Regions from separate parts of the Nocardioides sp. WJ219 genome, predicted to be linked through region 2. Evidence: predicted binding sites of a transcription regulator. Region 2 holds the regulator's gene; the other holds the start of a gene.

Region 1 (5,935 bases), on a different contig from region 2:
CCAAGAAGCTCGAGGCCGCCACCAGGCTCGGTGCCACCCACACGATCGACTCCTCCCAGGTCGACCCCGTCGAGGAGATCAAGCGCATCTGCGCCGAGACCTACGCCGGGGCCGAGGGTGCCGACGTCGTCGTGGAGGCCGTCGGCCGCCCCGAGACGTGGAAGCAGGCGTTCTACGCCCGCGACCTGGCGGGCACCGTCGTCCTGGTGGGCGTGCCCACGCCCGAGATGACGCTCCCCGACATACCGCTGATCGACGTGTTCGGCCGCGGCGGTGCCCTCAAGTCGAGCTGGTACGGCGACTGCCTGCCGTCGCGCGACTTCCCGGTGCTCGTCGACCTCTACCTGCAGGGCCGCCTCGACCTCGACGCGTTCGTCACCGAGGAGATCGGGATCAACGACATCGAGGCCGCCTTCGACAAGATGCACGACGGCGGCGTCCTGCGCTCGGTCGTGATCCTCTGATGGGCACGCTGCGGATCGACCACGCGGTGGTCTCGGGCACGTTCAGCCTCGACGGCGAGACGCACGACGTCGACAACAACATCTGGGTCATCGGTGACGACGACGAGTGCCTCGTCATCGACGCACCCCACGACGTCGACGCCATCCTCGACGTCGTCGCGGGCCGACAGGTGAAGGCGATCGTCCTCACGCACGCCCACGACGACCACAGTCGGGTCGCGCCCGCGCTGCGCGAGAAGGTGACCGCACCGATCCTGCTGCACCCCGACGACAAGCCGGTCTGGGAGCTCACCCACCCCGACCACCTCTGGGACGTCGACCTCTCCGACGAGCAGAGCCTCAAGATCGCCGGGGCCTCGGTCAAGGTGCTCCACACGCCGGGCCACGCGCCCGGCGCGGTCTGCCTCTACGTGCACGACCTCGGCGCCGTGTTCACCGGCGACACGCTCTTCAACGGCGGCCCGGGCGCCACCGGACGCAGCTTCAGCGACCGACCCACGATCGAGGCCTCGATCCGGGCCAAGCTCTTCGCGCTGCCCGACGACACGGTCGTGCACACCGGCCACGGCGACGACACGACCATCGCGGCCGAGCGGGAGGGGCTCGACGGCGGGGCGTAGACGTCCGTCCACGGTCCGCCTCCCGTTTGTCGGTGGTCGCTGCGGGTAGGTCCACCTCGCCGATCGACCGAGAGGACCGGTCCCCATGGGGAAGAACGACCGACGGTGGCTGGCACCACGAGAGCATCGGACGCTCCGCACGAGGACACGTCGCGACCACGGCCGGGTTCTCGTCGTCGTCGGCGTGATCCTCGCTGCCGGGAGCGGCTGCTCCGCCGAGCCGGAGCCGTCGCCGACCGCCAGCGCGCCCGGCGTCGGTGCGGCGCCCTTCGAGCCGGGGGAGTGCGACCGGATGGGTCTGGGCGGGACCGGCCCCGACCTGGACGCCCGGCTCGAGTCGTCGTCGACGCCGGCCGAGGTGGTCCGGACCACCGGCGGCGGTCGTCTGCTGTCGTGCTCGTTCGGGTGGCGCGACCCCGCCGGGCAGCTGAGGCAGGCCGAGCTCGCGCTCGCCGTCGAGCGGTTCGACGAGCTGGACGACCTCGACCGCCGGTGGGACTCAGCGCGACAGACACCGGTCGAGCTCGTCGACATCGTGGGAGCCCCCGACCCGATCGCGCTGACCACGCGTCCGCCCGCCGGCCGCTGGGACGATGCGGTCGCGGGTGCCTCGGCCCGGACGGTGACCGGCGCCGGCCCCGCGGGCGACCGCGAGCTCGTGCAGGTGCTGCTCCGGGCCCGGGTCCGCCGGGGCGACGCGCTGATCGACGCCTCGCTGACCTACCAGGTCCCCACCGCGGCGACCACCCGCGAGGATGCGCTCGAGCAGGTGCAGACCGTGGTGGACGACCTGCTCGAGCAGGTGCCGAGCGACTGACCCGTCCGGACGTGGGGCACGGGGCGTGACGTCTCAGAAGGGCTCGACCAGCAGGCAGGTGCCGCGGCCGTCGACGCGGGTCAGCACGATCGTGGCCTCGGCGTCGCCGGCGAGCGCGAGGCGCTTGCGCAGCTGCTCGGGGACGACGTCGACGCCGCGCTTCTTGATCGTCAGCCGGCCGACGCCCCGCTCGCGCAGCGCGGCCTTGAGCTGCTTCTCGCGGTAGGGCAGCTCCTCGACGACCTGGTAGCCGCGGGCGAACGGCGTGGAGAACGACGCGTCGGAGGTGACGTAGGCGATGTGCTCGTCGACGAGGCCGCCGTCGACGCCCGCGGCGACGGCGGTGACCAGCCCGGCCCGGATCACGGCGCCGTCCGGCTCGTAGAGGTAGGCACCCACCTCGCGGACGCCGACGGCCGCGGCGCCGGGGTCGTCCTCGTCGGTCAGCGTCGCCAGCCCGCCGTCGCCGATGACCGTCGCGCGCCGGGCCGTGGTGGCCAGCCGGCCCGACCACAGCGCGGCCTCCTTGACGTCGCCGTGGTCACTGACCCACTCGGCCTCGACACCGTCGGGCACGAGCGAGTGCGGGATGCCCGGGGCGACCTTGACGCAGGCGTCGCGCGCCAGCAGCGTCTCGACGAACGCCCAGGGCGGCGTCCAGTCGTCGACGTGGAACGTGCGGCCCGCGCCCGTGCGCCGCGCCGGGTCGGCGTAGGCGACGTCGAACGGCGTGGTGTCGACCCGGGTCGCGTCGGCGACGCTGACCGCACCCGCGAGCCCGAGGGCGGCCAGGTTGGCCTCGGCGATCGCGACCCGCACCGGGTCGAGGTCGAACCCGACGCAGGTGATGCCGGCCTCGGCCACGGCGACCAGGTCGCCGCCGATCCCGCAGCCCAGGTCGACGTGGGTCCGGGTGTCGAACGCCGTCAGCCGCCCGACGCGGTGGCGGGCGACCGCGAGCCGGGTGGCCTGCTCGAGCCCGTCGGGGGTGAAGTACATCCGGGCCGCGCTGGGTCCGAGCTTGGCGGCCGCCCGCTGTCGCAGCTCCACCTGGGTCAGGGCCGCGGCGACGTGCTCGGGGGAGGCGGTGCGGCGCAGCACGTCCTGGACGTGCAGCGCGTCGCCCTCGACCGCGGCGGCCCGGGCGAGCAGACCCTGGCCCGCGTCGGTCAGCAGCCAGCGGAACGCGTCGAGGTCCATCCCGGGATCCTCGCAGCCCCGGACCCCTCCTGGCACTCGCCGACCGGGAGTGCTAGTTTCGAGGCTGGCACTCTCGAGGTGAGGGTGCCAGCACCTCGCGACGTACGACCCCCGCGACGGCGTACCCGCGATCCCCAAACGTCAGCACGAGCCACCAACGAAAGTGGAGGTTGATCCGAAGTGTCGGTCAACATCAAGCCTCTCGAGGACCGCATCGTCGTCAAGGCCCTGGAGGCCGAGCAGACCACCGCCTCCGGTCTGGTCATCCCGGACACCGCGAAGGAGAAGCCCCAGGAGGGCGAGGTCCTCGCGCTGGGCCCGGGCCGCGTCGACGACAACGGCAACCGCGTCCCGCTCGACGTCAAGGTCGGCGACAAGGTCATCTACAGCAAGTACGGCGGCACCGAGGTCAAGTACGCCGGCGAGGAGTACCTCATCCTCTCCGCCCGCGACGTCCTCGCCGTCGTCTCCTGATCTGCCGGGTCGTCCGCCCCCGCGTGAGCCCCGGCTCACCCGGGGGCGGGCGACCCGAACTCGTTCCACCCACCTGTCCTAGGAGCTAGATACCAGATGCCCAAGATCCTGGAGTTCGACGAGAACGCCCGCCGCGCACTCGAGCGCGGTGTCGACGCCCTCGCCAACGCCGTCAAGGTCACGCTCGGTCCCAAGGGCCGCTACGTCGTCCTCGACAAGAAGTGGGGCGCGCCGACCATCACCAACGACGGCGTGACCGTCGCTCGCGAGATCGAGCTCGACGACCCCTTCGAGAACCTCGGTGCCCAGCTGACCAAGGAGGTGGCCACCAAGACCAACGACGTCGCCGGTGACGGCACCACCACCGCCACCGTGCTCGCCCAGGCGATGGTCCACGAGGGCATCCGCGCCGTCGCGGCCGGCGTCAACCCGATGGGCCTCAAGCGCGGCATGGACGCCGCCGCCCAGGCCGTCAGCGACGCCCTGCTCGAGGCCGCCCGCGAGGTCGAGACCCGCGAGGACATGGCCTCGGTCGCCACCATCTCCAGCCGCGACAGCCACATCGGCGACCTGCTCGCCGACGCCTTCGACAAGGTCGGCAAGGACGGCGTGATCACGGTCGAGGAGTCCAACACCATGGGCACCGAGCTCGAGTTCACCGAGGGCATGCAGTTCGACAAGGGCTACATCAGCCAGTACTTCGTCAGCGACCCGGAGCGCATGGAGGCCGTCCTCGACGACCCCTACATCCTGCTGCACCAGGGCAAGATCTCGGCCGTGGCCGACATCCTGCCGCTGCTGGAGAAGGTCATCCAGGCCGGCAAGCCGCTGTTCATCCTCGCCGAGGACGTCGACGGCGAGGCGCTGTCGACCCTGGTCGTCAACAAGATCCGCGGCACCTTCAACGCCGTCGCCGTCAAGGCCCCGGCCTTCGGCGACCGCCGCAAGGCGATGATGCAGGACATCGCGACCCTCACCGGCGCGCAGGTCATCGCCCCCGAGGTCGGCCTCAAGCTCGACCAGGTCGGTCTCGACGTGCTCGGCACCGCCCGTCGCGTGGTGGTCACCAAGGACGAGACCACCATCGTCGACGGCGCCGGCGACAGCGCCGAGGTCGAGGCCCGGGTCAGCCAGATCAAGGCCGAGATCGACTCCACCGACTCCGACTGGGACCGCGAGAAGCTCCAGGAGCGCCTCGCCAAGCTCGCCGGCGGTGTCTGCGTGATCAAGGTCGGCGCCGCCACCGAGGTGGAGCTGAAGGAGAAGAAGCACCGCATCGAGGACGCCGTGTCCGCGACGCGTGCGGCCATCGAGGAGGGCATCGTCCCCGGCGGTGGCTCCGCGCTGATCCACGCCGTCTCCGTGCTCGACGACGACCTCGGCCTCACCGGCGACGAGGCCGTCGGCGTCCGCGTGGTCCGCAAGGCCGCCGACGAGCCGCTGCGCTGGATCGCCGAGAACGGCGGCGTCAACGGCTACGTCGTGACCACCAAGGTCCGCGAGCTCGGCGTCGGCAACGGCTACAACGCCGCCACCGGCGAGTACGGCGACCTGGTCGCCCAGGGCGTCCTCGACCCGGTCAAGGTCACCCGATCCGCGCTGGTCAACGCCACCTCGATCGCGGCCATGCTGCTGACGACCGAGACGCTGATCGTGGAGAAGCCCGAGGAGGAGGACGAGGCCGCCGCCGGCGGTCACGGCCACGGTCACGGCCACTGAGCCGACCGCTCACCTCTCCACGGCGGCCCGGTGCTTCGGCACCGGGCCGCTGTCGTGCGTCCGGGGGGTCGTCCACAGGCGCGGGCGGGGGTCGTTTGTCCTCGACGGGCGGAGGCATCCCGTGGTGACCCGACCACGAGGAGGACCCCGTGAACGCCAAGCCGGAGACCTACGGCGCCACCACCCCCGAGCCCACCCGCACCATGTGGGCCGACACGACCCAGCTCTACGAGACCGCCCACACCTGGCAGTGGACCGTCTCCGACGACCTCTACGCCGCCGCGAGCCAGGCCGGCGTCGGGCTCGGCAAGGGGTCGCTGTGCGGACTGGCGATGAGTGCGGTCTGGAGCTGCCACGACGCGTTCGTGCAGCACGCCGTCGACCAGCTGATGGTCGGCTCGGCCACCGCGGCCGAGATGGGTGACCGGTTGCGGCGCACCGCCGACGACTGGGTGCGCACCGACGAGGGTGCTGCCGAGGCCACCGACCGGCTGCGGAGCCGGCTGTGAGCGACGTCGACCTCCCGCCCGAGCTGGCCGGCGCGCTGGGCGGCCAGGCGGGGCTGCTGCTGTTCACGACGCCGGACGAGTGGCTCGACCAGGTCCACGAGGCCACGGCCGCGCTGGCCACCGCGCTGGAGA
Region 2 (5,935 bases):
GCCAGCACGACGTCGGCGTCGGGCACCCGGACGACGAGGTCGCCGGCGGTGTGCCCGCGGCCGGGGTGGACCAGCTCGACGAAGCGGTCACCGAGGTCGACCACGCGCGCGGAGGAGAACGTGTGGTCGGCCACCACGAGCTCGGTGGCCTGCACCTCCGCGCGGTGCGGGTCGTCGGGCTCGTCGTCGTACCGCCGCTTGATGCGCTCGCCGGCCTCGGCCATCGCCGCGGCGGCCGTCTCGTGGGCGTGGATCGGAACGTCGCCGTACGCCGCCCGCACGGTGCCGTTGCCGAAGCAGTGGTCGAAGTGCTCGTGGGTGTTGACCACCTCGACCACCTCGCCGGCCCCGAGCGCCCGCACGTCGGCGACGACCTCGCGGGCCGCCTGCGCCGAGGCGTGCGTGTCGACGACGAGCAGCCCGCGCTCGCCGCGGACCACCGTCACGTTGACGTCGAACCACGCGTGGCGCGCGACCCAGACCCGGTCGGCGATCTCGGTGAACGGCACGCAGCCGTTCTAGCAGAGGGGCCCGGCTAGCAGAGCCCCGCGTGCAGCTCGGCGCGGAGCAGGTCGCCGAGCTCGGCGGTGGTGGTCGCCGTCCGCGGGAACTCCAGGCGCCGCCGGTGGGCCCCGTCGAGGTCGACCCACTGCACCTCGACGCCGGCGGGGGAGAGGTCGCAGAGCGAGACGCCGACGACCTCGGCCAACCGGGTGCCGGTGGTGGTCGAGACCGCGCGGCGCAGCTCGTCCTGGTGGCAGAGGTTGGCGTGCTCGACGGAGCGCTGCAGGTAGCCGCGGTTGAGCAGGTGGTCGGCGGAGCGGAAGTCCTCGACCGGGACCCGCGCCTGCTCGGCCGGGCCGGCGTGCGGCCCGGCCAGCACGACGACGTCGACGACGAGCACCACCGTCTCGCGGACCTCGGTGCAGCACTCGCAGGCCTCGCGACCGCGACGCTCGAGCGTGCCGCCGAGGGAGAGCACCGCGGCGCGGTCGGCCGACGCCGCCGGGCCCAGGCCGCTCTCGAGGGTGAGCAGCGCCCGGCGTCCGGCCGTCGCCGCCTCGACCAGCCGGGTGTCGACGGGGCAGGAGAAGGTCGGCACGCCGCCGATGTCCTGCATGCCGAGCTCGGCCGCGCCCTCGGTCCCGGCGTCGCCGAGGTCGCCGAGGTCGCCGAGCACGTCGTCGACGCCGTCGACGACCAGCGAGACCCCGGCCGGGCAGGCGAGCACCGAGCGGGCGGCGGCCGCGAGCAGCGTCGGGTCGCCGGTGGACGTGTGCTGGTCGACACTGGTCATGACGTGCTCCTCGGGTCGGGACGAGTAAGGCAAGCCTAACCTTTGCGCCGGACGGCGTCCAGGCGGGTTCGGTGTGCGGGTAGGCTTGGCACTCGGTGGCGGCGAGTGCCAGCCACCGTCGACGCCGAGGAGGGACGCCGTGCAAGAAGAACGCCGCCTCGCGGTCCTGCGGGCGATCGTCCAGGACTACGTCGCCACCGACGAGCCGGTGGGGTCCAAGGCGCTCGTGGAGCGCCACGGGCTCAACGTCTCGCCGGCCACGGTGCGCAACGACATGGCCGCGCTCGAGGAGGAGGGCTACCTCGCCCAGCCCCACACGAGCGCGGGCCGGGTCCCCACCGACAAGGGCTACCGCCTCTTCGTCGACCGGCTCGGGTCGGTCAAGCCCCTCAGTGCCGCCGAGAAGCGCGCCATCGCCGGGTTCCTCGACGGCGCGGTCGACCTCGACGACGTCGTCTCCCGCAGCGTGCGGCTGCTCTCCCAGCTGACCCGCCAGGTCGCCGTCGTGCAGTACCCCACGCTCTCGCGCTCGACCGTGCGCCACGTCGAGCTGGTCGCGCTGGCGCCCGACCGGCTGCTCCTGGTGCTGATCCTCAGCACCGGGCGGGTCGAGCAGCGCGTGGTCGAGCTCGACGCCGACCTCCCCGAGGACGACCTGGCCCGCCTGCGCCGGCGCCTCAACCAGGCCGCCACGGGCGAGGTCATCGCCGACGCGGTGGTCGCGCTGCGCTGCCTCGACGACGAGCCGGCCCCGGCCCCCGCCGTGGCCACGGTGCTCGCCGAGGCGATGAGCGACTACCGCTCCGTCGACCGGGTCGCCGTCGGCGGTGCCGCCAACCTGGCGCGCTACGGCGACCACTTCGACTCCGCCGTCCGCCCCCTGCTCGAGGCGCTCGAGGAGCACGTCGTGCTGCTGCGCCTGCTCGGCGAGGCCTCCGAGGCCGGCACCGTGACCGTCCGCATCGGCGCGGAGGGCCCCATCGAGGAGTTCGCGTCGACCAGCGTGGTCACCACCGGCTACGGCCCCCACGACGACGCCCTGGCCACCCTCGGCATCGTCGGCCCCACGCGCATGGACTACCCCGGCACGATGGCCGCGGTCCGCGCGGTCGCCCGCTACGTCTCCCGGATCCTCGACGAGACGTGACCCACCTCCCGCCCCCCTTCCCCATGCCTCGAACCACCCAGAAGGAACACCGTTGAGCCAGGACCCGTACGAGCTGCTCGGGGTCGACCGCGACGCCGACGCCGACACCATCAAGAAGGCCTACCGCCGGCTCGCGCGCCAGCTGCACCCCGACGTCAACCCCGACCCGGAGACGCAGGAGCGCTTCAAGGAGGTCACGGCCGCCTACGAGGTGCTGTCCGACCCCCAGAAGCGCGCGACGTTCGACCGCGGCGGGGACCCCTTCGGCGGCGCCGGCTTCGGCCAGGGCGCCGGCTTCTCCTTCACCGACATCATGGACGCCTTCTTCGGCGGCCAGGCCGGTGGCGGCGTCGGAGGACGCGGTCCGCGCTCGCGCGTGCGCCGCGGCCAGGACGCGCTGATCCGGATCGAGATCGAGCTGGCCGAGGCCGCGTTCGGCGTCTCCCGCGAGCTCAAGGTCGACACGGCCGTCGTCTGCACGACCTGCCACGGCAACGGCGCCGCCCCGGGCAGCCACCCCGTGCCGTGCGAGACCTGCCGCGGCCAGGGCGAGGTCGCCCACGTGCAGCGCTCGTTCCTCGGCGAGGTGCGCACGCTGCGCCCGTGCGCCGCGTGCCGCGGGTTCGGCGAGACCATCCCCGAGCCGTGCCGTGAGTGCTCCGGCGACGGCCGGGTCCGCTCGCGCCGCACCCTGAACGTCAAGATCCCCGCCGGCGTCGACACCGGCACCCGGGTCCAGCTCAGCGAGCAGGGCGAGGTCGGTCCCGGCGGCGGACCCGCCGGTGACCTGTACGTCGAGATCCACGTCGCCGCGCACGAGACGTTCACCCGCCACGGCGACGACCTGCACTGCACGGTCACGCTCCCGATGAGCGCCGCCGCCCTCGGCACCACGCTGACGCTGCCGACCCTCGAGGCCGACGTCGAGCAGGGCGCCGGGTCGGGCGTCGAGACGTCGTTCGAGCTCGAGGTCGAGCCCGGCACGCAGTCGGGTGCCGAGCGCGTGCTGCGCGGTCGCGGCGTGCCCGGTCTGCGCGGCGGGCGCGGCGACCTCGTCGTCACCACCGTCGTCGAGACGCCGACCAGGCTCGACCCGCGCCAGGAGGAGCTGCTGCGCGAGCTGGCGGCGCTCCGCGGCGAGGAGCGTCCGACCGGTCAGGTCAAGGCGCCGCAGAAGCGGGTCTTCGGGCGCCTGTTCGGCCACTGATGTCGCTGCCGGTCCACCTCGTCGCGTCGCTGGACGGCACGGCCGTCGGCCACACCGTGGTGGTCGAGGGCGACGAGGCCCACCACGCGGTCGCCGTACGCCGGCTGCGCGCGGGGGAGCGGCTGGCGCTCACCGACGGGGCCGGGCGCACCGTGGTGGGGGTCGTGACCGCCACCGGCAAGCGACGGCTCGAGGTGGAGGTCGCCGAGGTGTCGCTGGCGCCCGAGCCCAGCCCCGAGGTCGTCGTCGTGCAGGCGCTGCCCAAGGGCGACCGCGGCGAGCTCGCCGTCGAGGTCCTGACCGAGGTCGGCGTCGCCGTCGTCGTCCCGTGGGCCGCCGCCCGCTCGGTGGCGGTCTGGAAGGGCGAGCGGGCGGAGAAGTCGTGGGCGCGCTGGCGCGCCACCGCGCGCGAGGCGGCCAAGCAGGCCCGCCGGTCGTGGCACCCCGAGGTGGTCGCGCTGGCCACCACCGCCGACGTCGTCGCGCTCGTCGGGGCGGCCGACCTGGCCGTCGTCCTGCACGAGGAGGCCTCGGTGCCGCTGGCCTCGCTGGAGGTGCCGGCGACGGGCCGGGTCGTGGTCGTGGTCGGCCCCGAGGGCGGGCTCACCGACGAGGAGGTCGCGGCGTTCGCGGCCGCCGGCGCGCACGCCGTCCGGCTGGGGGCGGAGGTGCTGCGCACCTCCACCGCCGGGGTCGCCGCCGTCGCAGCGCTCCTGTCGCGCACGCCGCGCTGGTCCTGACGGTCCAGACGGTCCTGACGGTCACGACGCCAGCAGCGCCTCGACCCGGGTGATCTCGTCGTCGAGCTCGGTGCGCTCGCGGCGGGTCAGGTCGCGCAGCGTCTCCAGGACGACGACCCGGCCGTCCTCCGCGCGCCACAGCCCGACCAGCCAGCCGTCGGCGAACAGCGTCGACGCCGATCCGCCGTTGACGCCCATCCAGATGTCGCGGGTGCCCGGCCGGGTGACCCGGTCGCGGCGGGCGTGGCTGAGCCAGACGTTGTCGTAGGTGCCGAGCAGCCGCACCGGGGCCGGGGCGTCCTCGTCCTCGAGCTCGCCGTCGGGCACGTCGTGGAGCAGACGGCCGTCGGCGTCCTCGTGCCGCACGAGGTCGTCCATGGCGGCGACGACGGGGCCGAGCCGGGTCACCGCCGACCACGCCGTGACGTCGGCGGCGGTGGCCGGCCCGAAGGCGCGCAGGTAGCGCCGCACGACGTCGGCCGGGTCGGGCGGGTCGAGCGGCCGTCCGGTCCAGCGGTCGGCCCGGTCGTAGACCACCCCGCCGGCCCCCTTCCACGTGCCACGTGGCGGCAGCTGCACCAGCGGCGCCGCCGAGCGGGCCAGCTGGCCGAGCTGGGTGGCGGCGTACGACGGGAAGCGCTCGGCCAGCGCGAGCCCGATCGCCTTCTGTGGCAGCGGGCCGCCGGCCAGGACGTCGTCGAGCGCTTGCAGGAAGGCGTCACGGTCGACCTCGCGGGCCGGCCCGACGTTCTGGCTGGCGCGGATCTCCCGCTCGTGCACCGATGCCGTCCAGGCGCGCAGCCCGACGTCGTCGGCGGCGAGCAGGTGGACCGTGCCGCGCATCGTCAGGAACCGCACCAGGGTGCGGTCGTCGAGCCCCCGGGTGACCTCGTGGGGGTCGAACGACGACAGCCGGGCGGCGAGGGAGAGGTAGGGCGGCAGGTTCTCCTGCGCCTGCAGGCCGAGGAGGTGACGGCACTCGTCGACGACGGTCGCCTCGACGCGCTCGAGCAGGTGCTGGCGCCGGAGCAGGGTCCGGTTGAGCCGCTGCGCCGACAGCCTCACCACTCGCCCAGTCTCCCCCGGGCTCAGCCGACCGTGAAGGTCTTGGTGTCCTCGAAGGGGCCGGGGCCCTCGCCGCCCGACGGGTCGTCGGTCCGGGCGACCAGGATGTAGGTGCCGGGCGAGAGGGCGCTGACGTCGAGCTCGGCGCTGAACGGGTAGAGCTTGTCCATCCAGCCCTCGGCGGTGGCGAAGTCGGTGAGCACCGCGGCGCCCGACTCGTCGATCACCGTGAAGGGCACCGTCGCCTCGAAGGAGCTGGCCACGCCCTCGACGGCGAGCGTGCCGAGGACCGTCGCGCCCTCCTCGGGCGTCGTCAGGTTGACCAGCGAGAGCACCTTGAGCTCGGGTGCCGCCTTCACGCCGGCGCCGGTCGGCTGGCCGTAGAGGTCGGCCGGGCGGCCGTCGGCGAGCTCGACCCGCACCGGGTCACGGGTCTGGGCCGTGCCCTGGAGCGTGTGGACCAGCGACTGGACGGCGAG

The links. The regulator HrcA, encoded in region 2, represses chaperone genes, less so after heat shock. The targets are predictions, from matches to a motif close to TTGGCACTCGNNNNNNNCGAGTGCCAA.
Region 1: a site for HrcA is predicted at 3,131-3,157, ahead of groES (co-chaperone GroES). Genes of this name have one in related genera too.

What each region holds. Positions count from the first base shown of each region.
Region 1 covers NZ_JBZUJV010000004.1:366,840-372,774, forward strand. The annotation lists gene AC4MBH_RS12520 (S-(hydroxymethyl)mycothiol dehydrogenase) at 1-464, shown strand, start outside; gene AC4MBH_RS12525 (MBL fold metallo-hydrolase) at 464-1,084, shown strand; gene AC4MBH_RS12530 (hypothetical protein) at 1,269-1,901, shown strand; gene AC4MBH_RS12535 (THUMP-like domain-containing protein) at 1,935-3,101, opposite strand; gene groES (co-chaperone GroES) at 3,282-3,575, shown strand; gene groL (chaperonin GroEL) at 3,672-5,294, shown strand; gene AC4MBH_RS12550 (hypothetical protein) at 5,444-5,803, shown strand; gene AC4MBH_RS12555 (hypothetical protein) at 5,800-5,935, shown strand, end outside.
Region 2 covers NZ_JBZUJV010000011.1:100,230-106,164, forward strand. The annotation lists gene AC4MBH_RS21100 (MBL fold metallo-hydrolase) at 1-509, opposite strand, end outside; gene AC4MBH_RS21105 (hypothetical protein) at 536-1,297, opposite strand; gene hrcA (heat-inducible transcriptional repressor HrcA) at 1,437-2,444, shown strand; gene dnaJ (molecular chaperone DnaJ) at 2,497-3,651, shown strand; gene AC4MBH_RS21120 (16S rRNA (uracil(1498)-N(3))-methyltransferase) at 3,651-4,391, shown strand; gene AC4MBH_RS21125 (winged helix DNA-binding domain-containing protein) at 4,413-5,459, opposite strand; gene AC4MBH_RS21130 (Gmad2 immunoglobulin-like domain-containing protein) at 5,480-5,935, opposite strand, start outside.